Regions from separate parts of the Streptomyces sp. NPDC051563 genome, predicted to be linked through region 2. Evidence: riboswitches for the same ligand, from Rfam matches in the RefSeq annotation. Region 2 holds a riboswitch; the other holds the start of a gene.
What was found. Region 2 has a riboswitch for ZMP and ZTP ahead of ACIA8F_RS31735 (bifunctional 5,10-methylenetetrahydrofolate dehydrogenase/5,10-methenyltetrahydrofolate cyclohydrolase). Riboswitches for the same ligand answer to the same signal wherever they lie in the genome.
Positions count from the first base shown of each region.

Region 1 (15,216 bases), on a different contig from region 2:
AGTTCACGCTCGCCTACGAGAGCCTCAGCCTGCCCGACGACCCCGACCAGACCTTGATCATGTACACCGCCGAGCCCGGTTCCCCCGCGGAGGCGGCCCTGCGGATCCTCGCCGCGAAGGCGCCGGATCCGCGCGCCGTGCTCACCGGTGCGCGGCCGTAGGCACCGCGGCGCACACCGGTGACCCGGCTGCGGGTCAGTACTGCGGGCGGCTGAAGTAGGCGCCGGAGGCCGAGTTGGCCAGGCCGATGAGGATCCACAGGCCCAGGCCGAGCGAGATCACGCCGGGGATCACCGAGGCCAGCAGGGGCGTGCCGACGGACTCCTGCAGACCGCTGAGCGTCACGATGTTGACGATCAGGCTGCCCAGGGAGAAGAGGACCTGGAGCGAGCCGTAGATGATGCCGGAGACCCGGACGCCGCCGCGGCCCTTGCCCAGCTTGGCGGCGGTCAGGATCGGCCACAGGGAGAAGCCGACGAGGATGATGCCGCCGATGACGGCGACCCCGCCCGCGAGGGTGCCGATGTCACCGGAGCTGGTACCGGAATCGGAGAGCGCGGTGGCGAAGAGTGCGCCGCCGACCCCGATCAGCAGCCCGAACAGGGCCTGGAGCCCGCCGAGGATGAAGAGGACGACCCGGGCCCCCTTGGCCCCGCCCGGCATCGGCATCGGCGAGCCCGGGTAGCCGGGGTAGGCCTGCTGCGGGTAGGCGTAGCCGCCCTGGGCCGGGGTGGCCTGGGGGGCCTGCGGGGGGTAGCCGTAGGCGGGCTGGCCACCCTGCGGCTGCTGCGCGTACGGGTTGTTCGGGTCGCCGAAGCTCATCTGGGGTCGTTCCTCCGTGGAAGTGCGGGGACGCACGGCACGCGCGGAGGAGTCACTGCAGATCGTGCGGCCCGCCCCCCGGCACTGCCCGCGGCACTACGTTCCCCGCATCGTCGTCGGGCCGGACCGGGGTTGTCCAGCGGGGACGCCGTCCGCCCGGCACTTGTTGTGCAAGTGCAACGAATGCGGGACGAATGCAGGACGAATGCAAGGCGCAGGCGGGGCGCAGGGGCCGCGACTGGATCCGCGGCCGCTCCATCCGGGAGGATGGGTCCATGACTGCCCAGATTCTCGACGGCAAGGCCACCGCAGCCGCGATCAAGTCCGAACTGACCGCCCGCGTGGCGGCGCTCAAGGCCCGGGGCATCACCCCCGGCCTCGGCACCCTGCTGGTCGGCGACGACCCGGGCAGCCGCTGGTACGTCAACGGCAAGCACAAGGACTGCGCCGAGGTCGGCATCGCCTCGATCCAGCGCGAACTGCCCGCGACCGCCTCCCAGGAGGACATCGAGGAGGTCGTGCGGGAGCTGAACGCCAACCCGGAGTGCACCGGCTACATCGTGCAACTCCCGCTCCCCAAGGGCATCGACACCAACCGCGTCCTGGAACTCATGGACCCGGCGAAGGACGCCGACGGCCTGCACCCGATGTCGCTCGGCAGGCTGGTCCTCAACGAGCCGGGCCCGCTGCCGTGCACCCCGTACGGGATCGTCCAGCTGCTGCGCCACCACGAGGTCGAGATCAACGGCGCGCACGTGGTCGTCCTCGGCCGCGGGATCACCGTCGGCCGCTCCATCGGCCTGCTGCTCACCCGCAAGTCCGAGAACGCGACCGTGACCCTCTGCCACACCGGCACCCGCGACCTGTCCGGGCTGCTCCGCCAGGCGGACATCGTCGTCGCCGCGGCGGGTGTGCCGCACCTGGTCAAGCCCGAGGACGTGAAGCCGGGCGCGGCCGTGCTCGACGTCGGCGTCAGCCGCGACGAGAACGGCAAGATCGTCGGGGACGTGCACCCCGGGGTCGCGGACGTGGCCGGCTGGATCTCCCCGAACCCGGGCGGCGTCGGCCCGATGACCCGGGCGCAGCTGCTCGTCAACGTGGTCGAGGCCGCCGAGCGGGCGGTTCCCCGTGCCGGCTGAGCGGGAGCGGGAGCCGGATCCCGGCACCGTCCCCGAACCCGCCCCGGCCGCCGGTCCCGCCGCGGCCGCCGCCTCCGCGGGCCTGCGCCCGGTGCCGAGCTGGGCCAGGAAGGGCGAAGCCGGCGGACGACGGAGCCCGGGGCCCGACCCCGAGCCCGGGCCCGGGACCGAGGACGGCGAGGAGCAGGACGGGGCCCGGTCGCGCCGCTTCCCCTCCGTCACCCTGGACACCGCGCGCCCCGAGGGCGGCGGCCGGGCCGCGCCCGGCGACGCCCCGGCTCCGGCCCGGCAGTGGCCGATGCTGGCCGTCCTGGCCGCGACGGCGGCCGGACTGCTGCTCACCGCCGTGGGCCATCCGCGCGTCGGCTGCCTGCTGATCGGGATCGCGATGATCGCGGGTTCGGTGATGCGCCGGCTGCTGCCGTCCGTGGGCATGCTCGCGGTGCGCTCCCGCTTCACGGACATGGTCACGTACGGCCTGCTGGGCGTGGCGATCACGCTGCTCGCCCTGGTGATGGAACCCAAGCCGTGGCTGAACATCCCCTTCCTGGAGACGGCGGTCCGTTTCACGGTCCGCTAGGCCGTCCCTTGCGGAGGGTGCCGGGCCCGTACCGGCACGATCCGCACGAGATCCGAAAGGGGCGGTCCGAAAGGGGCGGACCGGCCCTCCGGGAGCCCCCGCCGGACGCCCCGTGTGCCCCGCGCCACACGGGGCGGGGGATTGGGGTGGTCCTGGGTCGGATAGCCTGACGGCGGATGTCTCTTCACGTCAAGATTTACTGGGCCACGGAGCGGCGTCCTCCCAGCACATGGGGCAGGGACGCCCCACCGCCAGCTGTCTAACGGAGAAGGCCATGACCCGCACTCCCGTGAATGTCACCGTCACCGGCGCCGCCGGCCAGATCGGCTACGCGCTGCTCTTCCGCATCGCCTCCGGCCACCTGCTCGGCGCGGACGTGCCGGTCAAGCTCCGTCTTCTGGAGATCCCTCAGGGCATGAAGGCCGCCGAGGGCACCGCCATGGAGCTCGACGACTGCGCCTTCCCGCTGCTCGCCGGCATCGACATCTTCGACGACCCGAACAAGGGCTTCGAGGGTGCCAACGTCGCGCTGCTGGTCGGCGCCCGCCCGCGCACCAAGGGCATGGAGCGCGGTGACCTGCTCTCCGCCAACGGCGGCATCTTCAAGCCGCAGGGCGCCGCGATCAACGCGAACGCCGCGGACGACATCAAGGTCCTGGTCGTGGGCAACCCGGCCAACACCAACGCGCTCATCGCGCAGGCCGCCGCCCCGGACGTACCGGCCGAGCGCTTCACCGCGATGACCCGCCTGGACCACAACCGCGCGATCTCGCAGCTGGCCGCCAAGACCGGCGCCGCCGTCTCCGACATCAAGCGCCTGACCATCTGGGGCAACCACTCGGCGACCCAGTACCCGGACATCTTCCACGCGGAGATCGCCGGCAAGAACGCCGCCGAGCTGGTCAACGACCAGGCCTGGCTGTCGGACGAGTTCATCCCGACCGTCGCCAAGCGCGGCGCGGCGATCATCGAGGCCCGCGGCGCGTCCTCGGCCGCCTCGGCCGCCAACGCCGCCATCGACCACGTGCACACGTGGGTCAACGGCACCGCCGCGGGCGACTGGACCTCCATGGGCATCCCGTCGGACGGCTCCTACGGCGTCCCGGAGGGCATCATCTCCTCCTTCCCGGTCACCACCAAGGACGGCCGCTACGAGATCGTCCAGGGCCTGGACATCAACGAGTTCTCCCGTGCGCGCATCGACGCGTCCGTGCAGGAACTCGTCGAGGAGCGCGACGCGGTGCGCGAGCTCGGCCTGATCTGATCGCTCCCGTACGGTCCGGCCGCGCAGGCCCCCGTACGAGCGGTACGAACACCGAAACGCCCCGGCCAAACCTGGCCGGGGCGTTTGGCGTGAATCTTTCTGTCGCCGCATGGAGGCGGACCCTAGGGTCGGTCGGTGACCGAGAACGCGATTCCCCGGCAGCCCGGCGGCAGTTGGGCCGGTCCCTCCGCCGGCCGCCCCCCGGTGCACCCCTCCCTCAGCGAGGCCGGCCGCTTCCTGTGCGCGGGAACGTACCTCGACGCCGCGTACCGCGACCGGGTCATCGACGAGCTGTACGTTCACGAGGAACGGATCGTCGCCCCCTCCTACGGCTACGACGCCTCCCGGGTCCTCGCCCACGCGCTGCGCGCCCGCCGCGCCGAACTCGGCTGGGCCGCCTGGGTCCTCGGAGCCTGGTTCGTCGGCTCCCTGCTCACGGGCGGCGTCCTCGCCGCGCTGATCGTGCCCTTCCTGCTGCTGAGCCTCGCCGACTGGCTGCGCGCCCGGAACGTCCCGGTGCTGCGCTTCCTGTCCGTGATCCTGCGGATCTACGTCTGGTGGGCGCTGGTCATCGTCCTGCTGCTCCTCGGCTTCGGCGGGTTCGCGCCGTTCGGCGTCCTGGACGCGCTGGGCGGGGACGGCGCCCTGCCGTTCGCCCCGACCGGCGGCGAGGTGGAGGGCACGGCCGTCCTGTGGTGGCTGCCGGTGGTCTTCGCCGGGGTGGTCACCGTCGTGGGGCTCCAGCGCGGACACGTCTACCGGACCATCGCCACCGACCTCGCCGAGCGCCGCTACGCCGACCACGCGAACGACCAGGCCGAAGCGGCCGACGGGGCCCGCTTCCAGCGGGTCCGCCAGCGCATCAGGGCCGAGCAGCACGCGCCGATGATCATGTACGACGTCAACGACCCGTTCTGCGGAGCGGGTGATCCCTTCCGGCCCTGGCAGCTGTCCGTGGAACTGCGCCCGCGCGAGGGCCTCGGCCCCGACCGCAAGCCCGTCCCGGTCACCAACTCCCACATCCTGGCGCGGATCGTTCCGCTGCTGGAACGCCTGCGGGTGCCCTCCCCGCACGGCTCCCCGGAGCAGGCCGCCGCCGTGGGGGACCGGCTGCGCGAACTGGTCCTGGACGAGTGCGTGTTCCTGCCCGCGAGCGGGCTGCCGCACCGGGACACCGCGCAGGTGGTGCACGGCCAGTTCGGCGAGCAGCGGGCCGCCGCCATCGAGGAGGGCGGCGAGCGCCGCCGGCACTTCCTGCGCGTACGGGTGGGCGGCTGGGAGGAGAACCTCGTCGTCACCGTCTTCGTACGGGTCCACACGCAGGGCGGGATGATGATGCTGGAGGTGGCCCCGCACGTGCTGCTGCCCGTCCGGACCGACTTCCACAACGCGGACGCGGACGCCCAGCGCTACCGCAACAACAACGGGTTCGGCAAGGCCGTCTGGGCCCTGCGCAACACCCCCGGCTCCCTCGTGGCCTCCGCGGCCACGCTCGGCCGCGGGCTGGCGAGCTGGTGGCGGATCGTCACCGGCGGCCACGGCGGGGCACGGCCCGAGGGGCCGCGGGTGTCGGTGCGCGACCTGGCCTCCGAGGACAACGGCTCGCTGTTCCACCTGATGGACCTCGACCGCTTCCTGAAGACCATCCAGGACCGGGTCGTCGGGGGCGTCGTCGTCGCGCTGCACGAAGCGGGCTGGCACACCGAGGAGTTCGCCGAGCGCGCGGTCAACGTCGCCGAGGGCGGGGTGTTCATCCAGTCGGTGAACCACAGCTCCTTCAGCGTCGGCGGCAGCAACAACACCAACAGCACCAAGATCAAGAGGAGTACCGGTGGCAGTTGAAGACGGCGTTACGGGTACGGACGCGGGCGCGGCCGGGCAGGAGCCCTCGGTCCGCATCGGCGGGGTCACGGGCAGCGCGTTCAGCATCGGCGGCAGCAACCACACCAACACCGTGCACCACGGGGGAGCGGGGGCGGAGACCGTCGGGCCGCAGGCCCTCCTCGACGCCGTACTGGAGCTGCGCGCGGCCCTCGTACGGCTGCCGCGCGGTGCGGACAGGGCGGCGCTCGACGCCGAACTGGACGGGGTCGCGGAGGGACTGGAAGGGGCCGAGGAGATCCGGCCCGGCCTGGTCACCCGGCTCCGCGGAGCCCTGGAACGCTGGGCTCCGCTGGTGGACTCGGTCAGCGCCGCCACCGCCCTGGCCGGGCTCCTGACCACCCTGGGAGGCTGATCCGTGCCCCCGCAGAACGCCCCCCGCTGGGACCCCGCCACCCAACGCTGGGTCACGGACCCCGCCGAGCCGCCCCCCGCACAGCCGACCCCGCCCCAGGGCCCGCCCGCGCCTCCGGCCCAGAACCCGGCTCCGCCCGCACAGCCGGCCTCGCCCGCGCCTCCGGCCCAGAACCCGGGCCCGCCCGCGCAGCCGGCTCCGCCGCCGGGGTACGCACCCGCCCCGGGTCAGCCTCCGGCGCCCGGCTCCGCCCCGGGACACGACCCCGGCGCGGCATCCGGTCCGGGCACGGCTCCGGGCTACGAGCCGGCCTCAGGACCGGCCCCTGCCCCTGCCCCGGCTCCGGGCTACGAGCCGGCCTCAGGACCGGCTCCGGCCCCAGCCCCTGCCCCGGCTCCGGGCTACGAGCCTGCCCCGCAGCCCGGCCCGGGGGAGTACGGGCCGGGCGGGTACGGCCCGGCGGGGTCGGAGCAGGACGCGTACCGCTACCCGTACCCCACCTATCCGCACCCGCAGCCCGTACAGCAGGCGTACCCCGTACCGCCCCCGCCCCCGCGGGCCGGCGGCCGGTGGCTGACGCCGACCACGGCGGCCGTCGCGGTGGCCGCGCTCGCGCTCGGCGCCGCCGCCGTGTGGTTCGTGGCGCGGGACACCGGCGAGCAGCCCGCGCAGGCGGGACCGACGGCCTCGGGCCCCGTGTCGAGCGCCGAGGGGTCACCGACCCCCTCGGCCACCCGCTCCTCCCCGTCCCCGACGGACAGCGGCAGCCCGACCCCCACGCCCAGCCCGAGCGGCAGCGACCCCGCCCACGAGACCGTGCGCGACGCGAAGGGGTTCACCGTCGCCGTGCCCGCCGGGTGGCTCCGCGAGGAGGCCGCCTCGGGGGTCTTCTACCGCTCTCCCGACCGCACTGCCCTGATCCAGGTCTTCCAGGTCAGCGAGCCCGAACTGACCCCGCTCGCCGCGGTCCAGGGCGCCTCCACCTACCTGCGCGCCCAGACCACCGGCTACCAGGAGATCCGGGTCGGACCGGCGCCGGACGCCCCCGAGGGCGGCGAGCTGGTCTACGAGTACGACAGCGCGGAGTCCCACGGCCGACGCCGCGGCGTGGAACGGGTCTTCGTCGCCGGGGACGGCAAGAAGTGGGCCGTCCTCACAGCCGGCCCGTCGGCCGACTGGACGCTCACCCAGGCCCACCACAAGGCCGCCCTGACCGCCTTCCGCCCCACGGGCGGCTGACGGGGCGGGCGGCCACGGACCCGCATCCACGCCTCACTGCACCGCTCCTGACCGGGGAACACCCCTCAGGGGGCGGGAACCGTCACTTGTACATGCCCGGGGTGTAGCGCCCCGGGGTCAGGCGGGTGGTGACGCCGATGCGGTTCCAGACGTTGATCGCGGCGATCAGGGCGATCACCTGGGCCAGCTCCTTCTCCTCGAAGTGCTTCGCGGCCCGCTCGTAGACCTCGTCGGGAACGAAACCGTCGGTCAGGACGGTCACGGCCTCCGTCAGCTCGATCGCGGCGAGCTCCTTCTCCGTGTAGAAGTGCCGCGACTCCTCCCAGGCGCCGAGCAGCAGCAGCCGCTCCACGTCCTCGCCCGCCGCGAGGGCGTCCTTGGAGTGCATGTCGATGCAGAAGGCGCAGTGGTTGATCTGCGAGGCGCGCAGTTTGACGAGCTCGACCAGCGCCGGGTCCAGGCCCTTCGCGGCGGCCGCGTCCAGGGCCACGGCGGCCTTGTAGAACTCCGGGGCGAGCTTCGCGAGCTGCATGCGGGGGGTGTGTTCGGGTGCCTTCTCCGTGTGGGTCATGGCATCAGCCTAGGAGGCAGGCGGCCCACGTATATGGTCCATTTCCATGACCGAATCGTGGGCCACTTTCGGCGCCGACCTGCATCTGGAACCGGTCCCGGGGCGCGGTGTCCGGGCCGGGCTGACCGAGGCGCTGCGCGAGGCCGCGCGCAGCGGGCGGCTGGCCCCCGGGACCCGGCTGCCCTCCTCGCGCACCCTCGCGGCGGATCTCGGGATCGCCCGCAACACCGTCGCCGAGGCCTACGCCGAGCTCGTCGCCGAAGGCTGGCTCACCGCGCGCCGGGGCTCCGGGACCCGGGTCGCGGAGCGGGCCCGGATCGGGGCGGGGACCGGCGGCGGGGCGCGGCGTCCCGCGGCGGCCGTGACCGTACGGCGCCCCGTGCGCGCGCAGACCTCGTACAGCCTGAAGCCCGGTTCCCCGGACCTGGGCGGCTTCCCGCGCGCCGCCTGGCTCGCGGCGGCCCGGCGGGCGCTGACCGAGGCCCCGAACGAGGCCTTCGGGTACGCGGACCCGCGCGGCCGGGTGGAGCTGCGCGAAGTGCTCGCCGGGTACCTGGCGCGGGCCCGCGGGGTGTACGCGGACCCCGAGCACATCGTGCTGTGCGCGGGCTTCGGCCAGGGCCTGCTGCTGCTCTCGCGGATGCTGCGCGCACGGCGGATCCGGGAGATCGCGGTGGAGGGGTACGGGCTGGACGTGCACCGGGAGCTGCTGACCGGCGCCGGGCTGCGCACGCGGCCGCTGGCGGTGGACGGGGCCGGGGCCCGCACCACCGAGCTGGCCGGTTCGGGCGCCGGTGCGGTGCTGCTGACGCCGGCGCACCAGTTCCCGACGGGCGCCGCGCTGACGCCCGGGCGGCGGGCGGCGGCGGTGGACTGGGCGCGGTCCACGGGCGCGCTGATCCTGGAGGACGACTACGACGGCGAGTTCCGCTACGACCGCCAGCCGGTCGGCGCGCTCCAGGGACTGGACCCGGACCGGGTGGTGTACCTGGGTACGGCCAGCAAGTCCCTGGCGCCGGGGCTGCGCATGGGCTGGATGGTGCTGCCCGGACCGCTGATGGAGGAGGTGCTCGCGGTGAAGGGCCGGACCGACTGGAGCTCCAGCGCGCTGGACCAGCTGACGCTCGCGGAGTTCATCCGGTCGGGGGCGTACGACCGGCACGTGCGGGAGATGCGGTTGCGCTACCGGCGGCGGCGCGACGAGCTGGTCGCGGCGGTCGGGGACCGGGCGGCGGTCTCCGGCATCGCCGCCGGGCTGCATGCGGTGCTCGATCTGGGGCCGGGTGGGGAGCGGGCGGCGCTGCGGTCGGCCGCCTGGCAGGACCTGGGGCTGCAGCCGCTGTCCTTCTTCCGGCATCCGGCGGCGGTGATGCCCGTGCGCGAGGCGCTGGTCGTGGGCTTCGGGACGCCGTCCCAGAGCGCGTGGGCGCCGACGCTGGCCGCGCTGGTGGCGTCCCTGCCGTGACGGGTGCCCTGCGGGGCCGTCCCCTACCCGCCCTTCCACCGTTCCCCGGGCTCCGCCCGGACCCGGCCCCGGACACGGACCCGGTCCTGGAACGCCGGACGGACTGGATCGTGCGGGCGTCGGCGCGCACGTGACCGCTGGTGGTCCGGGCCCGCACGTGACGGACGGCGGTCCGGGAAATCCAGCCCCTCCGGCGTTTGAGGAGCGGGGTCTGGGGCGGAGCCCCAGGGACACCGGGCTGCGCCCGGGCCCCGCCCTCAAGCGGCGGGCGGCCGGACCGGCTCCGCCGGGGGTTCGCCGAAGCGGGCCAGGGCGAGGGAGCCGGCCACGGCCACCGCGAAGCCCGCGACCGCCAGCCAGGTCAGGCCCTCGCGGGTGCGGTCGCCCAGCCAGGCCACGCCCACCACCGCCGGGCCGATCGTCTCGCCGAGCACCATGCCGGCCGTCGCCGTGGTCACCGAGCCCCGCGACAGTGCCGAGGTGAGCAGCAGGAACGCGGAGCCGCCGCCGAGCAGCAGCGCGTAGAACGCCGGGTTCGCCAGGGCGGAGAGGGAGATGCCGTCGATGAGCCGGACCGCCACCTCCACCACCCCGAAGCCGGTTCCGGCGGCCAGACCCAGCGTCAGGGCCCGGCTGCGGTCCGGCAGTCCGCCCGCCACGGCCCCGACCACCAGCACCAGCCCGGCCACCGCCAGCAGCCCCAGTTTCAGCGCCGGCGTGCCCTTCCCCGAGCCCTCCTCCCCGGACGCCAGCCCGAGCATCACCAGCCCCGCGCACACGACCGCGACCGCGCCCCACTCCATGCCGCTCAGCCGCACCTTCAGCAGCCGCGCCGCGACCACCGCGGTCACCGCGAGGCTGGCGGCGAGGGCGGCGCCCACCGCGTAGATCGGGATGTGCCGCAGGGCGATGATCTGGAAGACGAAGCCGACCCCGTCCAGCCCCAGGCCGGCGAGATAGCGCCATTGGCGCAGCGCCCTCAGGAGGAGGGCGGTGTCGACGCCGGAGCCCGTCCCCGGCTCCGCCGCCCGCGCCGCCACGGCCTGCAGGACCGACGCCGTGCCGAAGCAGACCGCCGCACCGAGCGCGCAAATCATCCCAATGAGCACGAACCGACTCTAGGTCACGGATCCCGCGTCGGCCGGATTCCGTCGGCCGGGGCGGCCGTTCTAGTCTGTCCGCAGCCGGCCACCCAGGGGGAGCGAACCATCCATGGACAGCAGCAGTAGCACCAGCAGTACCGATTCCGCGCGCACCAAGCGCCGCATGCGCTCCGGCACCGTCGCCCTCGGCGGCATGGGCCTGCTCGCCGCCGCCCTGGTGGCCTGCGGGAGCAGCAACGAGCCCGACAAGCGCTGCGCGGACCGCGCCACCATGGAGAAGCTGAACTCCAAGGAGTGCAAGAGCGGCGGCCGCGGCGCGTACTACTACGGCGGCAGCGTCACGAAGAACAGGGTCAGCGGCGGCAGCTTCGACAAGTCCGCCGTCACCCGCGGCGGCATCGGCGGCCACAAGAGCTCCTCGGGCGGCTGATCCAGGGTGAAGCGCCACACCATCGAGCCCCGCCCCGACTGGCAGAAGACCGTCGAGGAGCAGGGGCTGATCTACCCCCTGACCCGCTACCCCGACGACTCCCTGCGCCCCTATTGGGACGAGAGCGCGTACTACTCCTTCACCCTGCCCGAGATCGAGGCGCTGGAGAACGTCGTCGAGGAGCTGCACGCCATGTGCCTGGCGGCGGCCCAGCACATCGTCGACCACGACCGCTTCGCCGACCTCGGGATCACCGACCCGAAGCTCGCCGCGCTGATCGCCGAGTCCTGGCGGCGCCGCGCCGAACAGCCCTCGCTCTACGGCCGCTTCGACCTGCGCTACGACGGCTCCGGGAGCCCCGCCAAGCTGCTGGAGTACAACGCCGACACCCCCACCTCCCTCGTGGAGGCGGCCGGTCCGCAGTGGTTCTGGATGGAGGAGCGCTTCCCCGGCGCCGACCAGTGGAACTCCCTGCATGAGCGGCTCGTCGACGCCTGGCGGCGCCAGGCGGAGCTGCTGCCGGCCGGACCGCTGCACTTCGCGCACTCCGAGACCGACGAGCTCGGCGAGGACCTGATGACGGTCGCCTACCTCCAGGAGACCGCCGAGCAGGCCGGCATCGAGACCCGTGAGCTGTCGGTGGAGCAGATCGGCTGGGACAGCCTGTCCGGCCGGTTCGTGGACGAGAAGCTCGGCTTCATCCGCGCGATCTTCAAGCTCTACCCGTGGGAGTGGCTGGCCACCGACGAGTTCGCCCCGCAGGTACTCGGCACGTACGACCACGGCGGCGGCTCCGGCACCACCGCCTGGATCGAGCCCCTGTGGAAGATGCTGCTCTCCAACAAGGCGCTGCTGGCGGTCCTGTGGGAGCTCTTCCCGGAGCACCCGAACCTGCTGCCCGCCTACCTGGACGGCCCGCGCGAGCTCGCCACGACCACCGGCTACGCGGCGAAGCCGCTGCTGGGGCGCGAGGGCGCGGGCGTCACCCTGCACCCGGTCGGCGGCGAGCCGTTCGCACCGGAGGAGGACGAGACCTACGTCTTCCAGGGCCTCGCCCCGCTCCCCGACTTCGACGGCAACCGGGTGGTGCTCGGCGCGTGGGTGGTCGAGGACGAGGCGGCGGGCCTGGGCATCCGCGAATCGGCGGGACCGGTCACGGACGAGTACGCCCGCTTCCTGCCCCACGTCATCCTCTAGCCGTCGTCCGGGAGGCCGCCCCCACCGGGGAGGCGGCCGTCCGGCGCCGCCCCGGTGGCCGTACCCGGCCGACGGCCAGGACACCCCCTAGGCGCCGAGGACCGACCTGAGCTGGTCCAGCCCCCAGTCCAGGTCCTCCTTGGAGATCACCAGCGGCGGTGCGATCCGGATCGTCGAGCCGTGCGTGTCCTTGACGAGCACCCCGAGCCCCATCAGCTTCTCGGAGATCTCCCGGCCGGTGCCGCGCGCCGGGTCGATGTCCACGCCCGCCCACAGCCCGCGGCCCCGTACGGCGGTCACCGCACCGCCGCCGACCAGCAGGTTCAGTTCGCGGTGCAGGTGGTCGCCGAGCTCGGTGGCGCGCTGCTGGTACTCGCCGGTGCGCAGCATCGCGATGACCTCCAGGGCCACGGCGCAGGCCAGCGGGTTGCCGCCGAAGGTGGAGCCGTGCTCGCCGGGCCTGAACACGCCGAGCACGTCGCGGTCGGCCACCACCGCCGAGACGGGCACGACCCCGCCGCCCAGCGCCTTGCCGAGGATGTACACGTCGGGGACGACCCCCTCGTGCTCGCACGCGAAGGTCCGGCCGGTGCGGCCCAGGCCCGACTGGATCTCGTCGGCCATGAACAGGACGTTCCGCTCGCGCGTCAGTTCCCGTACGCCCTTCAGGTATCCGGCGGGCGGCACGAGGACGCCGGCCTCGCCCTGGATCGGCTCCAGGAGCACGGCCACGGTGTTGGAGGTGACGGCGGCGGCGAGCGCGGTGAGGTCCCCGTACGGGACGATCTCGAAGCCGGGGGTGTACGGGCCGAAGTGGTCGCGGGCCTCGTGGTCGGTGGAGAACGACACGATGGTCGTGGTCCGGCCGTGGAAGTTGTCGGCCGCCACCACGATCTTGGCGTGGCCGTCCGGTACGCCCTTGACCTCGTACCCCCACTTGCGGGCGGTCTTCACCGCCGTCTCCACGGCCTCCGCCCCGGTGTTCATGGGCAGCACGGCCTCCTTGCCGCACAGCGCCGCGAGCTCGGTACAGAAGTCCGCGAAGCGGTCGTGGTGGAAGGCGCGGGAGGTCAGGGTGACCCGCTCCAGCTGGGCGCGGGCGGCGTCGAGCAGCCGCCGGTTGCCGTGGCCGAAGTTCAGCGCGGAGTACCCGGCGAGCATGTCGAGATAGCGACGCCCCTCCACGTCGGTCATCCACGCGCCTTCGGCGGTGGCGACGACGACGGGCAGGGGGTGGTAGTTGTGCGCGCTGTGCGCGTCGGCGGAGCGGATGGCATCAGCAGTTGTCGACACGGGGTCTCCGATCGTCCGTCAAGCCGGTGACGAGGGTGGCGTCACTGTCCATCCTCGCTCGAATACCGGACGGAGAAACCTCATCTGCGGCGCGCCCGCTAAGGTGTCGGACACGCACGGCGACTGGCGCACGGAGAACCAACTCCGGGGGAGCCGTGCGCGCACGACCGCACACAGGGCCGCTCGCCTGGGCCTCGCGGGGACGAGATCCGACATCGACCCCGGAGGAACCGCCATGAGCGCGAACCACCACCCGTACCGCCACCCCGCCCTCCTCGCGACCGACCCCGAGCTGGCGTCCTTCGTCGCCGCCGAGGAAACCCTCCAGGCGCAGACCCTGCGCCTCATCCCGAGCGAGAACTACGTGTCCTCGGCCGTGCTGGAGGCCTCCGGCACCGTGCTGCAGAACAAGTACAGCGAGGGCTACCCGGGCCGCCGGTACTACGAGGGCCAGCAGAACATCGACCGCATCGAGGCACTGGCCGTGGAGCGGGCCAAGGGCCTCTTCGGAGTCGACCACGCCAACGTGCAGCCGTACTCCGGCTCGCCCGCCAACCTCGCCGTCTACCTGGCCTTCGCGAAGCCCGGCGACACGGTGATGGGCATGGCGCTGCCGATGGGCGGGCACCTGACGCACGGCTGGGGGGTCTCGGCGACGGGCTCCTGGTTCCGCGGCGTGCAGTACGGGGTCCAGGCGACTGCGGATCCTGAAACGAATGGCCTCATCGACTACGACGCCGTACGGGACCTCGCGCTCGCCGAGCGGCCCAAGCTGATCTTCTGCGGCGGTACGGCGCTCCCGCGCACGATCGACTTCGAGGCGTTCGCCTCGATCGCGAAGGAGGCGGGCTCGGTGCTCGTCGCCGACGTGGCGCACATCGCCGGCCTGATCGCGGGCGGCGCCCACCCGTCCCCGGCGGGCCACGTGGACGTGATCTCCACGACCACCCACAAGACCCTGCGCGGTCCGCGCGGCGCGATGCTGATGTGCCGCGAGGAGCATGCGAAGGCCATCGACAAGGCGGTCTTCCCGGGCCTCCAGGGCGGCCCGCACAACCAGACGACGGCCGGTATCGCGGTGGCGCTGCACGAGGCTGCGCAGCCCTCGTTCGTGTCGTACGCGCACGCGGTCGTGGCCAACGCGAAGGCGCTGGCCGCGGCGCTGCTGGAGCGGGGCTTCGACCTGGTCTCGGGCGGTACGGACAACCACCTGATCCTGATCGACCTCACCGGGAAGTCGGTGTCCGGCAAGATCGCGGCGAAGGCGCTGGACCGGGCCGGGATCGTCGTGAACTACAACACGGTGCCGTTCGACCCGCGCAAGCCGTTCGACCCGTCGGGGATCCGGATCGGTACGCCGTCGCTGACGTCGCGGGGGCTCGGCGTCGAGCACATGCCGGTGGTCGCCGACTGGATCGCGGGGGCGGTCTCCGCGGCCGCCCTCGGCGATGAGGCTGCCCTCGGCACGGTCCGGGCCGAGGTCGCCGCCCTCATGGCCGCCTTCCCGGCCCCGGGCCTCCCCGTCGCCTGACCCGTCCCGGGCGGGGGGCGGTCCCTGCGGGGGCCGTCCCCTACCCGCCCTTCGCCCGTTCCCCGGGCTGCGCCCGGACCCCTCCCGGGGCTCCGCCCCGGACCCCGCGCCTCAAACGCCGGCGAGGCTGGAATTGCCCGGCGTCAGCCTGAACGTGCGGACCGGCGCCTGCCAAAATCCAGTCCCGCCGGCGTTTGAGGCGCGGGTGTGGGCGGCGCCCGCGAAGCCCCGCGCAGCGGCACACCTCCTGACCCGGACGGAAAGCGGTCGCTCGGCCGAGGCAAGATCCGGACGGGGGGCTACCGGGCGGTACCCGGGCGGGGGCCGGGTGCGGGGGGCGGGACCC
Region 1 covers NZ_JBITDL010000002.1:229,502-244,717, forward strand. Annotated here, with positions in the region: gene ACIA8F_RS03240 (helix-turn-helix transcriptional regulator) at 1-161, shown strand, start outside; gene ACIA8F_RS03245 (hypothetical protein) at 196-822, opposite strand; gene ACIA8F_RS03250 (bifunctional methylenetetrahydrofolate dehydrogenase/methenyltetrahydrofolate cyclohydrolase) at 1,098-1,961, shown strand; gene ACIA8F_RS03255 (DUF3017 domain-containing protein) at 1,951-2,541, shown strand; gene ACIA8F_RS03260 (malate dehydrogenase) at 2,816-3,805, shown strand; gene ACIA8F_RS03265 (hypothetical protein) at 3,941-5,647, shown strand; gene ACIA8F_RS03270 (hypothetical protein) at 5,637-6,041, shown strand; gene ACIA8F_RS03275 (hypothetical protein) at 6,045-7,280, shown strand; gene ACIA8F_RS03280 (carboxymuconolactone decarboxylase family protein) at 7,363-7,851, opposite strand; gene ACIA8F_RS03285 (PLP-dependent aminotransferase family protein) at 7,898-9,316, shown strand; gene ACIA8F_RS03290 (hypothetical protein) at 9,574-10,413, opposite strand; gene ACIA8F_RS03295 (hypothetical protein) at 10,529-10,849, shown strand; gene ACIA8F_RS03300 (glutathionylspermidine synthase family protein) at 10,856-12,046, shown strand; gene rocD (ornithine--oxo-acid transaminase) at 12,134-13,339, opposite strand; ZMP/ZTP riboswitch at 13,449-13,539, shown strand; gene glyA (serine hydroxymethyltransferase) at 13,575-14,870, shown strand.
Region 1: it holds a riboswitch for ZMP and ZTP, as region 2 does, so the genes downstream of both, glyA (serine hydroxymethyltransferase) here and ACIA8F_RS31735 (bifunctional 5,10-methylenetetrahydrofolate dehydrogenase/5,10-methenyltetrahydrofolate cyclohydrolase) in region 2, are expected to answer to the same signal.

Region 2 (15,216 bases):
AGGGCCGGGGCCCGGTCCGCTACGGTCCGCCCGCACCCCAGCCCGGCCTGCCCGTCCTGCCCGAGCTCACGGCCGTGCTCGCCGCGGCCGCCTGGCGTTCGGCCCCCGAGCCGACCGGCGGGGGAGTGCCCGTACGGGCCGCCGCGGCCCGGCACTGGGGGCGGCGCGGGCTTCCCACCGACCCCGACCACGTGGCCGCCGGACCCGGCGCCCCCGCCCTGCTGCTGGCGCTGCTCGGCGCGTACGGGGGCGACGTCATGCTGCCCCGGCCCTGTCCCGCCTGGTGGACACCACAGGTCCGGCTGCTGGGACGGCGGGCCTACCACGTGCCGACCCCGGCCGAATGCGGTGGTGTACCCGATCCGTACGCCCTGCTGGAGACCGTGCGCCGGGTGCGTGCCGAGGGCGGCGACCCGCGGGTGCTGCTGCTGTCCGTCGCCGACGACCCGACCGCCACCGTGCCGCCGCCCGAGCTGCTCCGGGAGGCCTGCGAGGCCGCCGAGTCCGCCGGGCTGTTCGTCGTCAGCGACGAGACCTGGCGCGACACCGTCCACCGGCCCGTCCCCGGACGCTCCGGCGGGCTCGGTGGTCCCGGGGGGCTCGGGGGGCTCGGCGAGGGCACGCCCGGCGGGCCGGCGGGCTCCCACGAACGGCTCGTCGTGCTCAGCCCCGCCGAGATGCTGCCGGACGACACCGCGGTGCTCCTGGACCTCTCCGGCGCCCTGCTCCCGGCCGGCTGGCCCGCCGCCGTCATCCGGTTCCCCGGCACCCCGCGCGGCACCTGGCTGCGGGCCCGGACCCTGGACGTGCTCACCGCCACCGGCGGGTTCGTCGCGGGCCCCGTCGCCGGGGCGGCCGCACACGCCCTCGACGAGCCCGCCGCCGTCACGGGACGCGCCGCCGCGGCCGCCGCCCTGCACGGCACCGTGGCCCGGGCCGCACACCGGGAACTGCTGGCCGCCGGGGTACTGGCCCGCCCCCCGCAGGCCGGCCGCCACCTCTACGCCGATCTGACGCCGCTGCGCGCCGGACTCGCCCGCCAGGGAGTCGCCGACGCGATGGAACTGGAGGACTGGCTGGGCGGACGGCTCGGCGCGCCCACGCCCGGCGGGCAGCGCTTCGCGGACGAGCCCGTCGCCCCGCGGGTCCGGCTGTCGACCGGCCCGCTCCTCGGCGCCACCCCCGAGGAACGGCTCGCGGCGCTCACCGCGACCGACCCCCTCGGCCTGCCCCACGTACGGGACTCCCTGGCCCGGCTCCGGTCGGTGCTGGCCGGGCTGTCCGGCTGAGGCCCGCGCCGAAACCCCGACTGCCGCCGGTGAACGGAGACATCTCGATGAGGGACCAGACGGACGCCCCCTCGGCTTCCCTGGCCGGGGCCGGCCCGGACGTCCCCCCGGCGGCGCCCCGGGCAGGTGCCGGTCCCGATGCCGGTCCCGGTGTCGCCGGCCGGCCCGCGCGGCCGCGGCCGCTGGGCGAACACCGGCTGTGGCCGCGCTCGTTCGCGGACCGGCTGACCACCCCGCTGCCGGGACTCCGCGCGTTCGCCCGGCTCGCCCGCGAGGGCGCCTTCCGGCCCGGCCCGGAGGGGCTGCGCGGCATCCCCGACCTGCCGTACGCGCCCGCCCCGCTGCCCTCCGTGGCCACCGGGGCGGTGTCCGCCACCTGGGCCGGACACGCCAGCTGGGTGCTGCGCATCGGCGGGCTCACCGTACTGACCGACCCCGTCTGGTCCCGGCGGATCCTCGGCACCCCGGCCCGGATGACCCCCGTCGGAGTGCGCTGGGAGGAACTCCCGCCGGTCGACGCCGTGGTGATCAGCCACAACCACTACGACCACCTCGACGCACCCACCCTCAAACGCCTCCCGCGCACGACGCCGCTCTTCGTCCCGGCGGGCCTCGCGCGCTGGTGCCGGCGGCGGGGCTTCACCCGGGTCACCGAGCTCGACTGGTGGGAGTCGGCCGAACTGGGCGGCGTACGGTTCGAGTTCGTGCCCGCGCACCACTGGTCGAAGCGGTCGCTGACGGACGCGTGCCGGACGTTGTGGGGCGGTTGGATGCTCAGCGTCGGGGAGGGCCGGGGCGGCGACGCCGCGAAGAAGGTCTACTTCGCGGGCGACACGGGCTACGGACACTGGTTCGGCGAGATCGGGCGGCGCCACCCCGGCATCGACCTCGCACTGCTCCCGATCGGGGCGTACGCCCCGCGGTGGTGGCTGCGGGACGTCCACGCGGACCCGGAGGAGGCCGTGCGGGCCTGTCTGGACCTGGGGGCGCGGCGGATGGCGCCCATGCACTGGGGCACCTTCGTGCTGTCCGCCGAGCCGGTGATGGAGCCGGTGCAGCGGGTACGTGCCGCGTGGGCCCGTACCGGGCTGCCCCAGGAGCACCTCTGGGACCTCCCGATCGGGGCGTCCCGAACCTTCTAGCCGCAGCCGTCCCCGGCCCACACCGCTACGCGGTCCGAAGTCCCCCCTGCGACGGCTCGCCGCTGCGCGGGGCGAAGCCCCCGGCAGCACCGATCCCCGCTGCGCGGGCCGATGTCCCGCAGCACCCCTTGCCGCTGCGCGGGCCGAAGTCCCCACGGCGACCGTTTGCCGCTGCGCGGGGCGGAGTTCCCCTACCCGCCCTTCGCCCGTTCCCCGGGGCTGTGCCCCGGACCCCCTGGGGCTCCGCCCCAGACCCCGCTCCTCAAACGCCGGAGGGGCTGGATTTGGCTGGGCTCAGCCCGCACGTGGAGGCCGGACGGGCTGGATGTGACCGGCCTCGGCCCGCACGTGAATGCCGGACGCCTGCCAAAATCCAGCCCCTCCGGCGTTTGAGGAGCGGGGGTCCGGGGGCTGGCCCCCGGGAACGGTGCCGCACAGGCAATCGGTTCCGGGACCGGCCAGTTCGGTGGCGCCGCACAGGCCTTTGGGCTCCGGGGCCGGTCAGGTCAGCCGTGTCCGGGGCGGATTCGGCGCCAGAGGGACGGGGTCGTGCTGATGAGGAGGGTGAGGGCCACCGCGAGGGCCACGCCCTTCCAGGGTTCCGCGAAGAGGGAGCCGCCGACGATGCCGATCAGGCCGTAGGTCGCCGCCCAGGCCAGGCAGGCGGGGCCGTCGCCGCGGGCGAACCGGCGCAGGGGCAGTTCCGCGAGCAGGCAGGCCAGCATCACCGGGATGCGGCCGCCCGGGAGGAGGCGGGAGACGATCAGGACCAGGACGCCGTTCTCGTCCAGCTTGCGCTGCGCCTGGGCAAGGCGTTCCGGGGTCGCCCGCCGGCGCAGGGCCTCCAGCCGGCGCGAGCCGTTGCGGGAGCGGACCCCGCGTCGGCCCAGCCAGTACAGGGCCATGTCACCGGCGAAGGCGGCCAGCGAGGACACCCCGAACACCAGCAGCAGCCCGAAGGGCAGGGAGTCCTGGTGGAACGCCACCACCGCCGCCGTGCTGACCAGCGCGCCCGTCGGAATCACCGGTACCAGCGCGCCCAGCGCCACCAGGACGAAGAGGGTCGGATAGCCGATCGCCTGCTGGGTGGATTCCGGCGGGACCTGCGCGGCCGACTCCGCGAACAGCCACAGCCCCCTCACGGCAGCCGCACCCGTTCGCCGTGCGCGGGCAGCCGGACCGTCACCTTCGGCGCCTCCTTGCGCGCGCAGCGTGCGAACTCCTCGCCCGGCGCGTGGAACTCGTGCGGCCGCACCGCGTCCATCCCGATGGGCCAGTACGTGCCCCAGTGCACCGGTACCGCGGCCGCCGGCGCCAGCAGGGCCAGGGCCCGCGCGGCACCCGCCGCGTCCAGGTGCCCGGGGCCCAGGTTGGGCCCCCAGCCGCCGACCGGCAGCAGGGCCACGTCCACCGGTCCGACCTCGTCGGCCATCGAGTCGAACAGGCCGGTGTCCCCGGCGAAGTAGGTCCGCGAGGAGCCATCGATCACGTACCCGAGCGCGGGCGCGACCCGCGGTCCGAACGGCAGCCGCCGCCCGTCGTGCCGTGCGCTGACCGCCCGGACCCGTACGCCGCCGCCCCGTACGCCGTCCCCGACGGTCACCGTGTCGCCCGGCGACAGCTCCGTGACCACCAGCCCCCGCACCCCGGCCGTCCGGGCCAGCCCCGGCACCGCGCCCGGCGCCCCGCGGGGCACCAGCAGCCGGGTGCCGCGCGCGAGGCGCGCCAGCGAGGGCAGGTGCAGGTGGTCGGCGTGCAGGTGCGAGACGAGCACCGCGTCGGCGACCGCCGCCTCCGGCGGGGGCACCGCCCCACGCCGGCGCCGCAGGTGCGCCAGGCGGCGGGCGAAGAGCGGGTCCGTGAGCAGCCGGACACCGGAATCCTCGACCGTGCACGTGGCATGGCCCCACCAAGTGATCTCCACCGGCCCCTGATCCCCTCCCTCGTCCCGCTTGCCACCGGGTCCCGTCCGAGCCTAAAGGCTGCCCGCCGCAGCCGCTCGGAACCGGGGTGCCGCAGCGGCGGAACCGGTCCTTCACGCCCCCTCCTCCCGGGCGGCGGATCGGAGTAGGGTCGGGCGGCATGGATGAGCTGCGCGTGGCCGCGATCGCCAGCCTGGCCCCGCTGGAGGATCTGGACACGGATCCCTTCGCCGTCGACACCCGGAGCCAGCACGCCATGTGCGCCCGTTGGGCGGCGGAGCGGGGGTACGTCGTGACCCGCCAGCTGTTCGTCTACGGGCTGCGCGCCGACCACTGCGGTCTGTGGAACGACATCGACGCCGGCCGCGTCGACCTGTTCGTCACCGCGAACCACCGGGTGCTGACGCGCGCGCTGCGCTCCGTGGGGGAGTTCACCGCCGAATGTGCCCGGCGCGGCGTACGGCTGGAAACAGCCGGTCTCGAAGAACCGCACTACACCTCGGCGATGAAGGCCGAGGTGCACCGCCGGCTCTCCATGCCGACCGCCGGATACGACGGCACGTAGGCCCGGTCCCGGGCGGAACCGCCGGCCCTGGCGTGGGCGGAACCGCTCGACCCCGGTCCGGGGCGAAATCGCTCGCCCCGGCGCGGGCGGAACCGTTTGCCCCGGCGCGAGCGAGCGGCCGCCCCCTCCGCACGCACGTCCGCCGCCCGTGTCATCCGGCCCGGCGGGCGCCGTTGTGCGAGCCTGGACACCGTGGGACGGGGGCTCGTCGGCGCGGTGCGGGCCACGGTGGTGAGGTGGGTCGGGCGTGTTGCGAGGCCGGTGGCGGAGTACGGGCGGCGCCCTGGTGCGGGTGGTCGTCGTCTGGGCGGTGTCCACCCTCACGATGCTCGCCCTGGCCGGAATCCTCCCCGACTTCAGGCTCCAGGCGGGCGCGGGCGGCGACCGCGACAGCATCACGCAGATAGGTCTGACGGCAGCCATCGGCGCCGGTGCGTTCGGTCTGCTGAGCGCGCTGGTGTGGCCGGTTCTCGTACGCGCCCTGCTGCTCGTGCCGGCCCTGGTGCTCGGGCTGCTCGTCTTCTTCCTCAACGGCTCGCTGCTGCTGCTGGCGCTCAGCCTGATCCCGGCCGGCCGCGGCGAGGCGGACCCCGAGACGGCGGTGGTGGTCGCCGCCGTGATGTCCGCCGTCGCCTCCGCGACCTCCACGGCCCTCGCCGTACGCGACGACGAGGCCTACCGGCGCCGGCTCTACCGGCTCGCCGACCGCCGCCGGCGCCGCCAGCACCGCGAGGGGATGCCCGGGGCCGACGAACGCGCCCCCGCCCTGGTGTTCCTGCAGCTGGACGGGGTCGGGTACGAGGTGCTGCGGCGCGCGGCCGGCAGCGGCCTGATGCCCACGGTGGCCGACTGGCTCGACCGCAGCCACCGCGTCGGCTCCTGGCACACCGACTGGTCCAGCCAGACCGGAGCGAGCCAGCTCGGGATCCTGCACGGCTCCAACTTCGACGTCCCGGCCTTCCGCTGGTACGAGAAGGAGACCGGCGAGGTGGTCGTCTGCAACCGGCCCACCAGCGCCGCCGAGCTCCAGCGGCGGGCCGTCGAACGCACCGGGGACGGCGGCCTGCTCACCCTCGACGGGGCCAGTCGCGGCAACCTCTTCAGCGGCGGCGCCGGCCAACTGGCGCTCGTCCTGTCCGTCTCGGCCCGGCGCGGCCCGCACAACCGGTCCCGCGCGGGGTACTTCGCGTACTTCTCCGACCCGGCCAACGCGGTCCGCACGGCGCTCTCCTTCGTCGCCGAGGTGGCCCGCGAGATCACCCAGTCGGTCCGCGGACGCCTGCGCGGGGAGCGGCCACGGGTCGGGCGCGGCGGGCTGTACCCGCTGATCCGCGCCTTCGCGACGGTGGTGGAGCGCGACGTCGTGGTCGCCGCCGTGATCGGCGACATGCTGGCCGGCCGCGCCGCCGTCTACGCCGACCTGGTCGGCTACGACGAGGTCGCCCACCACTCGGGCCCGCGCTCCCGGGACACCGAGCAGGTGCTCGCCCGGCTCGACCGCAGCCTGGCGCTCCTCGCCCGGGTCGCCGAGCACGCCCCCCGGGAGTACCGGATCGTGCTGCTCTCCGACCACGGCCAGAGCCCGGGGGAGACCTTCCTGGGCCGGTACGGGCTCACCCTGAAGGACCTGGTCCGCGCGGGCTGCGGGCTCCCGGTGTCCAGGAAGGCCGGCCGCACGCACAGCGGGGCCGAGGCGCGGGCCGCCGTACGGGCGGCCCTGCACCGGCCCGTGGAGGAGACGGACGACGAGGCCCGACCCGGGGCGGGCCCCGACCCGGTGGTCCTGGCCTCGGGCAACCTCGGCCTGATCTCCTTCCCCGACCTGCCCGGACGGGCGTCCAGGGAACGGATCGAGCGCGCCCACCCGGCGCTGCTCTCCACCCTGGCCAACCACCCCGGCGTCGGGTTCCTGCTCGTCGACGGGACCGTCCTGGCGGCCGGCGGGGCCGAGGCCCGGCTGGACGAGCCGGGCGCGGCGGAGGCCCTGCTGGCCCCCTTCGGCCCGGGCGCGGCGCGGGCGGTCCGGCGGACCGACACCTTCCCGCACGTGGCCGACGTGATGGTGAACTCGGCCTACGACCCGCAGACCGGCGCGGTGCACGCCTTCGAGGAGCAGATCGGCTCGCACGGCGGCCTGGGCGGGGAGCAGGGCCACCCGTTCCTGATGTGGCCGGTGGAGCTCTCCGATCCGGTGGACCGGCCCGGCGGAGAGCTGGTGGGTGCGGAGGCCGTCCACCGGGTCCTGCGCCGCTGGCTGACCGAGGCGGACGGGCCCCAGATCCCGGTCTCCCCGGACCTCTCGGTGACCCCGGGCACGGACCCGGCGCCCGCACCGTAGGCCCCGGGCGTACGGTGGGAACAGAGTCCACCAGGGGGGCTCCGAGGGGTCGCCATGTCCGCGATCAGCAAGAGCATCGACATAGACCGCACGCCCGAGGACGTCTACGCGTACATCACGGACCCCACGCACCTGCCGGAGTGGCAGGACCGGGCCGTCACCGCGGTGCCGATGGGCGACCTGCCCGTCCATGTGGGTTCCAGGGTCCTGGTCGGCCGCCGGGTCGGCCGGCGCACGATCCCCGCGACCATGGAGGTCCTGGCCATGGACCCGCCGAGGAGCTGGCACTTCCGCGGAGTCCGGGGGCCGGTCCGCCCCGATGTGCGGGGCCGCATCGAACCCCTCGACGACGGCGCCCGCTCGCGCGTGACCCTCGCCGTCGACTTCGAGGGCCGCGGCCTGGGCAGGGCGCTCGTCCCGCTCGCGGTCAAGCCCATGGTCCGCAAGGAGATGCCCCGCAGCGAGGAGAAGCTCAAGCACCTGCTGGAACACTCCGAGGCCTGAGGGCTGGGCAGACCCCGGGAAAAACCGGGTGCTCCGGGACATGCCGTGCGCCCACACTGGGCTCACCCGCGCACCAGCGCACCGCGTTTCCCGGACCCCAAGGACATTCCCACCCGTGCAGGCCGCCGTCACCGTCACCCCCGCCCAGCTCCCCGAACTGCTCCTCGGGCTCGCCACCGTGCGGCCCGTGTTCCTCTGGGGGGCGCCCGGCATCGGCAAGTCCTCGCTCGTGCGGAAGTTCGCCGATTCGCTGGGACTGGAGTGCGTGAGCCTGCTCGGCACCCAGCTCGCGCCCGAGGACCTGATCGGCGTACCGCAGATCCGTGACGGGCGCTCGGTGTTCTGCCCGCCGGAGACGATCGCCCGGGACGAGCCGTACTGCCTGTTCCTGGACGAGCTCAACGCCGCCGGCCCGGACGTGCAGAAGGCCTTCTACTCGCTGATCCTCGACCGGCGCATCGGCTCCTACGAGCTGCCCGCGGGCTCCATCGTCATCGGCGCGGGCAACCGGGCCACCGACAACGCCCTGGCCCGCCCCATCGCCTCCGCGCTCGTCAACCGGCTCACGCACGTCCACCTGAACGCCTCCGCCGGGGACTGGCTGGTCTGGGCCGGTGAGCACGGCATCCACCCGTGGGTCACCGACTACCTCACGGACCGGCCCGACCACCTGTGGTCGCAGCCGCCCAAGACGGAGGAGGCGTTCTCCACGCCGCGCTCCTGGCACATGCTCTCGGACGCCCTGCACTCCTTCGGGCCCGAGCTGGACGAGACCACCCTCAAGGTGATCGCCCACGGCACCCTCACCCCGGCGCACGCCGTCTCCTTCTGCGGCTACGCGAAGATCGTCCGCCACTCCTTCGGCATCGAGGCGATCCTGAAGGGCGACGCGAACTGGCCCACCCGGCTCGCCGACCGCGACCTGCTCTACTACCTGGCCGACGCCTTCCGGGGCCGGCTGGTCAAGGAGCTGCCCGCACGGCGCGAGCACGTCTCGCCCGCCGTCCGGCAGACCGCGTACCGGGCCAAGGCCCTCCTCGTGCAGCTCGCCGAGATCTCCGTCGAGGTCGCCCAGACCGTCATCGCCGACGACGCCGACGGCCTGCCCGTGCTGCCCGCCTGGTTCCTCGTCGAGGCGGCCCGCGACATGCCGCGCCTGGTCGAGGCCCGCCGGTGAGCCGCCCCACCCGCACGAACACCACCCGCAAGAGCACCACCCGCAAGAGCACCGGCAACGCCAAGCCCGACCCCGCCGACCAGGCCTTCGCCGAGGGCCTCGCCCTGGTCAAGCGGAACCCCGCCCTCGCCGCCGTGTCCGCCACCGTCTGCCGTCAGAGCAAGTGCCCGGCCACCCCGGTCTCAGGACTGGCGGCCGTCGACTCCAACGGCACCGTCCACGTCCACCCCACCCGGCGCGCCGCACCCGGGGAGTGGGCCTGGACGCTCGCCCACGCGCTGCTCCACCTCGGCTTCGGACACGTGCCCGCCGCCAAGGACGAGCGCCGCTCCCAGCCCGACCGCTTCGACCTGGCCGCCCGCTGCGCCGTCGTCAACCGGTTCCTGGCGAGCTTCGCACCCGGCTGGACCCCGGACCGGCTGCCCGCCGAACATCCCGGCGGCGACGAGGAGCTGCTCGCGGCCCGCTGGCGCCGCGACGGCATCCCCGCGGCCCACGAGCACTGCGGCACGGCCGGAGACCACCCCGACCAGCTCCTGGTGACCTGGGGGGCCTGGAACACCGCCGTCCCCGACTGGGAGACCGCCTTCGCGCACGCCCTGACCCGCAGCGTCTCGGCCGCCATGGACGTGGCCGGCGGCCGCCGCGACCGGGTCACCGGGGAGCACGTCCGGCTGCACCCGTGGGACCGGGCCCTGAACTGGTTCGTCTCCTCGTACCCGCTGCTCGGGGGTCTCGCCGCCGGGCTGGAGATCGTCGCCGACGCCGAGCTGGCCCGGGCCCAGGGCATCGATATCGCCGCCGTCAGCGCGAGCGCCGGGGAGATCTACGTCAACCCGCTGCGCAGCTTCACCGACGGGGAATGGCGGTTCGTCCTGGCCCACGAGATGCTGCACGCCGCCCTGCGCCACGGGGAGCGCTGCGGTGCCCGTGACCCGTACCTGCACAACGTGGCCGCCGACTACGTGGTCAACGGCTGGCTGGTGGAGATGGGCGTCGGCGAGATGCCCGAGGGGCTGCTGTACGACGCGGAGCTGCGGGACCTCTCGGTCGAAGAGGTCTACGACCGGATCACCACCGACCTGCGCCGCATGCGCCGCCTCGCCACCCTGCGCGGCAAGGGCCGCGGGGACATCCTGGGCGAGCCGCTGCTCCACCCGGGCAGCGGCCCGTACACGGACCTGGACGAGTTCTACCGGCGCGGCCTGGTCCAGGGCTTCGACCTGCACGGGTACGGGGAGCGCGGACTGCTGCCCGCCGGGCTGATCCAGGAGATCCGGGCGCTGGTCCACCCACCGGTGCCGTGGGACGCGGAGCTCGCCCGCTGGTTCGACGCGTACGTGCCGCGGCCCGTGGCCGTACGGTCCTACGCCCGCCCGGCCCGCCGACAGGCCTCCACCCCGGACATCCCGCGTGCGGGCCGGTACTTCCCGCTGGAGGAGACCGCCCGCTGCACCTTCGGGGTGGTCCTCGACACCTCGGCGTCGATGAACGCCGCCCTGCTCGGCAAGGCGCTCGGCGCGATCGCCTCGTACGCGCAAGCCCGCGACGTACCGGCCGCCCGTGTCGTGTTCTGCGACGCGGCGCCGTACGACGCGGGCTACATCCCCCCGACCGAGATCGCCGGGCGGGTCCGGGTGCGCGGCCGGGGCGGCACGGTCCTGCAACCGGCCGTCGACCTGCTGCACCGGGCGGAGGACTTCCCGCCCGGGGCCCCGGTCCTCGTGATCACGGACGGCCGGTGCGACACCCTGCGGATCCGGCGCGAGCACGCCTACCTGATCCCGCAGGGTGCCTCCCTGCCGTTCACGCCCCGGGGGCCGGTCTTCCGACTGACCTGACGGTTTAGTCGAGGTAGTCGCGCAGCACCTGCGAGCGCGACGGGTGACGGAGCTTCGACATGGTCTTCGACTCGATCTGGCGGATGCGCTCACGGGTGACCCCGTACACGCGGCCGATCTCGTCGAGGGTCTTCGGCTGGCCGTCGTTGAGGCCGTAGCGCATGGAGACCACGCCCGCCTCGCGCTCCGAGAGCGTGCCCAGGATGGACTGGAGCTGCTCCTGGAGGAAGGTGAAGGAGACCGCGTCGGCCGGCACGACCGCCTCGGAGTCCTCGATGAGGTCACCGAACTCGCTGTCTCCCTCCTCACCCAGCGGGGTGTGCAGGGAGATCGGCTCGCGGCCGTACTTCTGGACCTCGATGACCTTCTCGGGGGTCATGTCGAGTTCCTTGCCCAGCTCCTCCGGAGTGGGCTCCCGGCCGAGGTCCTGGAGCATCTGGCGCTGGACGCGGGCCAGCTTGTTGATGATCTCGACCATGTGGACGGGGATGCGGATGGTGCGCGACTGGTCGGCCATGGCACGCGTGATCGCCTGCCGGATCCACCACGTGGCGTACGTGGAGAACTTGAAGCCCTTGGTGTAGTCGAACTTCTCCACGGCGCGGATCAGACCGACGTTGCCCTCCTGGATCAGGTCCAGGAAGAGCATGCCGCGGCCGGTGTAGCGCTTGGCCAGGGAGACCACGAGGCGGAGGTTGGCCTCCAGCAGGTGGTTCTTGGCCCGGCGGCCGTCCTCGACGAGGATCTCCAGCTCGCGCTTGAACGCGGGCTTGTGGTCCTCCTCCTCTTCGAGCTTGTACTCGGAGAAGAGACCGGCCTCGATGCGCTTGGCGAGCTCCACCTCCTGCTCGGCGTTGAGCAGCGGCACCTTGCCGATGAGCTTGAGGTAGTCCTTGACGGGGTCGGCGGTGGCACCGGCGACCATGACGGTCTGGGCCGGGGCGTCGTCCTCGTCGTCGTCGGACAGGACGAAGCCGGCGCTGCCGCCCGTCTTGGGCGTCTCCTTCTCGTCGCCCTCGTCGAGGTCCTCGGCCGCCCAGTCCTCGCCCTCGGCGACGGCGGCCTCGGCCTCGTCGCCGTCCTTGGCGGTCTTCTTGGTGGCGGCCGTCTTCTTCACGGCGGTCTTCTTCACGGCGGTCTTCTTGACCGCACGCTTCTTCGGCGCGGCGGCGGCCTCTGCCGCCACCTCCTCCTCGGTCCCGGAGGCCGACGGGTCGGATATCGCCGCAGCGGTGGCGGGGGCCGCGGTCTTGCGGGCACCGATCAGGCGCGGCGGGGCCGCGGCCTTCTTGGCGACGGCACGAGCCGGAGCGGCGGCCGCCTTGCGCGGCTTCTTGGCGGCAGCCTTCGTGGCGGGGGCGGCGCTGACGTGGAGGGCGACGCCCTCCTCGTCCAGGACCTGGTTCAGGCTGCGCAGGACCCGCTTCCACTGGTCCACCGGGATGCGGCCGGCCTCGAAGGCCTGGCGCACGTCATCACCGTTGATGTGACCCTGCTCGCGGCCACGCTCGACAAGCGCGACCAGGGCCTCGGATTCGGCGATCTCCGTGGGGAACGTACGGGACGGGCTGAGCGACACAAGGAGCCTCTCGTTGCGAACAGATAAGGGGTGGCGGGACATCATCGCGCGGACTCGGGAAACAGACCCGAGGGGGGTCTGTATTCCGGGCCGCACGAGGACACCTGTCGGTTCATCGCATGCCCGAGTAGATTCGTTACGCGCTGAATTGAGTGACCTGCGCCACGCTGTGACCGGGGGGCCGGTCGCGGGTGGTCGCGTCCGCCCGTTTTGTCAGCCCGTTTTGCGGGCCTCGATGAGAAAACGGGCGGTGTGTGCGACGAACGGGCCTTCGCGCTCGATCTGTTCGTGCAGCTCGCGCAGCCGGTCCCGATGCTGTCCGACCGTGAAGCCGGGCACCATCCAGATCACCTTCCTCAGAAAGTAGATCACGGCTCCGATGTCGTGGAACTCCGTCCGCAGCCGCTCGGAGCGCAGATCGACCACCTCCAGTCCCGCCTTCGTGGCCGCGGCGACCGCATCGTCGGGGTGCCGGCCGCGCCGGACCTCCTCCGGCTGCGGTCCCAGGAAGTACTCCACGAGCTCGAAAACGCTCGCCGGGCCGACCTGCTGGGAGAGGTACGTGCCGCCGGGCCGCAGCACCCGCGCGATCTCCTCCCACCAGACCGTCACCGGATGCCGGCTGGCGACGAACTCGAAGGCCCCGTCGCCGAACGGCAGCGGCGGCTCGTCGGAGTCCGCGACCACGACGGTGCCCATCGGGTGCAGCAGCTTTGTCGCCTTGTCGATGTTGGGCGGCCACGACTCGGTGGCCACCGTCAGCGCGGGCAGCGGCCCGGCTCCGGCGAGCACCTCTCCGCCTCCGGTCTGGATGTCCAGGGCGGAGCCGACCTGCGCCAGGCGCCGCGCCAGGAGCCGCTGATAGCCCCAGGAGGGGCGCTGCTCGGTGGCGCGGCCGTCGAGCCAGGAGAAGTCCCAGCCGTCCACAGAGACGGATTCCGCTTCCGCGACGAGATGGTCGAAAGTGCGCGTCATCCCTCGATCGTCCCAGGTCCGGGCCCGGTCATCCACCCGATTGCCGGGCGCGGGGTCCGCCGGGGCCGCCGCCCGGCCCGGCGGAAGGTCGCCTACACTGGGCGGCGGGCCGTGACTGGCGTTCGGGTGGATCACCACCGGGGAGCGGCCCGGCGTACTCCCGCTTTGCGTACGCCGACTGCCGCGCGCCTGGGCGAACCGCGATCCCGCAGCGACGCCCAGGAGCCCCGATGACCACCCAGACGACTGCCCCGCAGGCACGGACCGCCACCCTGATGGACGGCACCGCCCTCGCCCGCCGCATCTCGGAGCGGACCGCCGCGTACGCGGCGAAGATCACCGAGCGCACCGGTACCGCGCCCTGTCTCGCCACCGTGCTGGTCGGCGAGGACCCCGCGTCCGTCACCTACGTCCGCATGAAGCAGAACCGCTGCGCCAAGGCCGGGATCACCTCCCGCCACGTGGAGCTGCCGGCCGCGACGACCACCGAGGAGCTCGTCGCCACCCTGACGGCGCTCTCCGAGGACCCGGAGATCAGCGGCATCCTGCTCCAGCACCCCGTCCCGCACCACATCGACGAGCGCGCCGCCTTCGAGGCCATCGCCCCGGGCAAGGACGTCGACGGGGTCACCATGCACTCCTTCGCCGCCATGGGCTTCGGACTGCCCGGCTTCGTCTCCTGCACCCCCGGCGGCATCATGCGGCTGCTGGAGGCCTACGACGTGGACCTGACCGGCAAGCACGCCGTGGTCGTCGGCCGCAGCGCGATCCTGGGCAAGCCCGCCGGGATGCTGCTGCTGGAGCAGAACGCCACCGTCACCTACTGCCACTCGCGCACCGTGGACCTGCCGTCCATCGTCCGCCAGGCGGACGTGCTGGTCGCCGCCGTCGGCAAGGCCGAGTTCATCCGCGGCGAGGACATCAAGCCGGGCGCCGTGGTCCTGGACGCCGGCTACAACGAGGGCAACGTCGGCGACGTCCACTTCGAGTCGGCCGCCGCCCGCGCCTCGCTGATCACCCCGGTACCGGGCGGTGTCGGCCCGATGACCATCGCGGTACTGCTGGAGCAGACCGTGCAGGCCGCCGCCGCGCAGGCCGGTCTGGCCCTCGCGGACCTCTGAGCCCTCGGGGCCCCCCTGAGACCTCCGGCCCGCGCCCGCTCCCTCCCGTACGACGAACGCCCCGGGCCCTTCGGTCCGGGGCGTTCCGTTTCCCGCGGTAACGGGCCGAAAGGCCGATTCCGGTCCGGCACGACAGGGCTCCAATGAATATGTGAAGCCTTCGATGGATATGCAGAAGCCCCCGGCGCCGGACGCAGCACCGGCCGACGCGGCGGCGGTGGACGGGAAGCGTCACCCGCGCGGGCTCGCCACCCTCGTCCTCGCCGAGCTGTGGGAGCGTTTCAGCCTCTACGGCATGGTCGCCATCCTCGTGCACTTCCTCGCCGCCTCCCGCGGCCACGGCGGCATGGGGCTCCACGAGGGCACCGCGGAGGCCGTGGAAGGCGTCTACATGGCCATGATCTCGCTGCTGGCGCTGCCCGGCGGCTGGATAGCCGACCGGTTCCTGGGCGCCCGGCGGGCCGTCCTGTGGGGCGGCGTGGTCATCATGGCGGGCCACGTCCTGATGGCCGTGCCGAACCCGGTCTTCGTCTGGCCCGGCCTGGTCCTCATCGTCATCGGCACCGGCCTGCTCAAGCCGAACATCTCCGCGCTGGTCGGCCGGCTGTACGCCGCGGACGACGACCAGCGCCGCGACGCCGGCTACTCGATCTTCTACATGGGCATCAACCTCGGCGCGGTCATCGCCCCGCTCGTCGTCGGCTACCTCGGCGAGGAGGTCAACTGGCACCTCGGCTTCGGCGCCGCCGCCGTCGGCATGGCC
Region 2 covers NZ_JBITDL010000033.1:71,666-86,881, reverse strand. Annotated here, with positions in the region: gene ACIA8F_RS31790 (aminotransferase class I/II-fold pyridoxal phosphate-dependent enzyme) at 1-1,289, shown strand, start outside; gene ACIA8F_RS31785 (MBL fold metallo-hydrolase) at 1,337-2,431, shown strand; gene ACIA8F_RS31780 (DedA family protein) at 2,938-3,564, opposite strand; gene ACIA8F_RS31775 (MBL fold metallo-hydrolase) at 3,570-4,355, opposite strand; gene ACIA8F_RS31770 (hypothetical protein) at 4,514-4,918, shown strand; gene ACIA8F_RS31765 (alkaline phosphatase family protein) at 5,166-7,256, shown strand; gene ACIA8F_RS31760 (SRPBCC family protein) at 7,311-7,760, shown strand; gene ACIA8F_RS31755 (ATP-binding protein) at 7,876-8,937, shown strand; gene ACIA8F_RS31750 (hypothetical protein) at 8,934-10,778, shown strand; gene ACIA8F_RS31745 (RNA polymerase sigma factor) at 10,783-12,357, opposite strand; gene ACIA8F_RS31740 (methyltransferase domain-containing protein) at 12,571-13,332, opposite strand; ZMP/ZTP riboswitch at 13,434-13,534, shown strand; gene ACIA8F_RS31735 (bifunctional 5,10-methylenetetrahydrofolate dehydrogenase/5,10-methenyltetrahydrofolate cyclohydrolase) at 13,563-14,453, shown strand; gene ACIA8F_RS31730 (peptide MFS transporter) at 14,617-15,216, shown strand, end outside.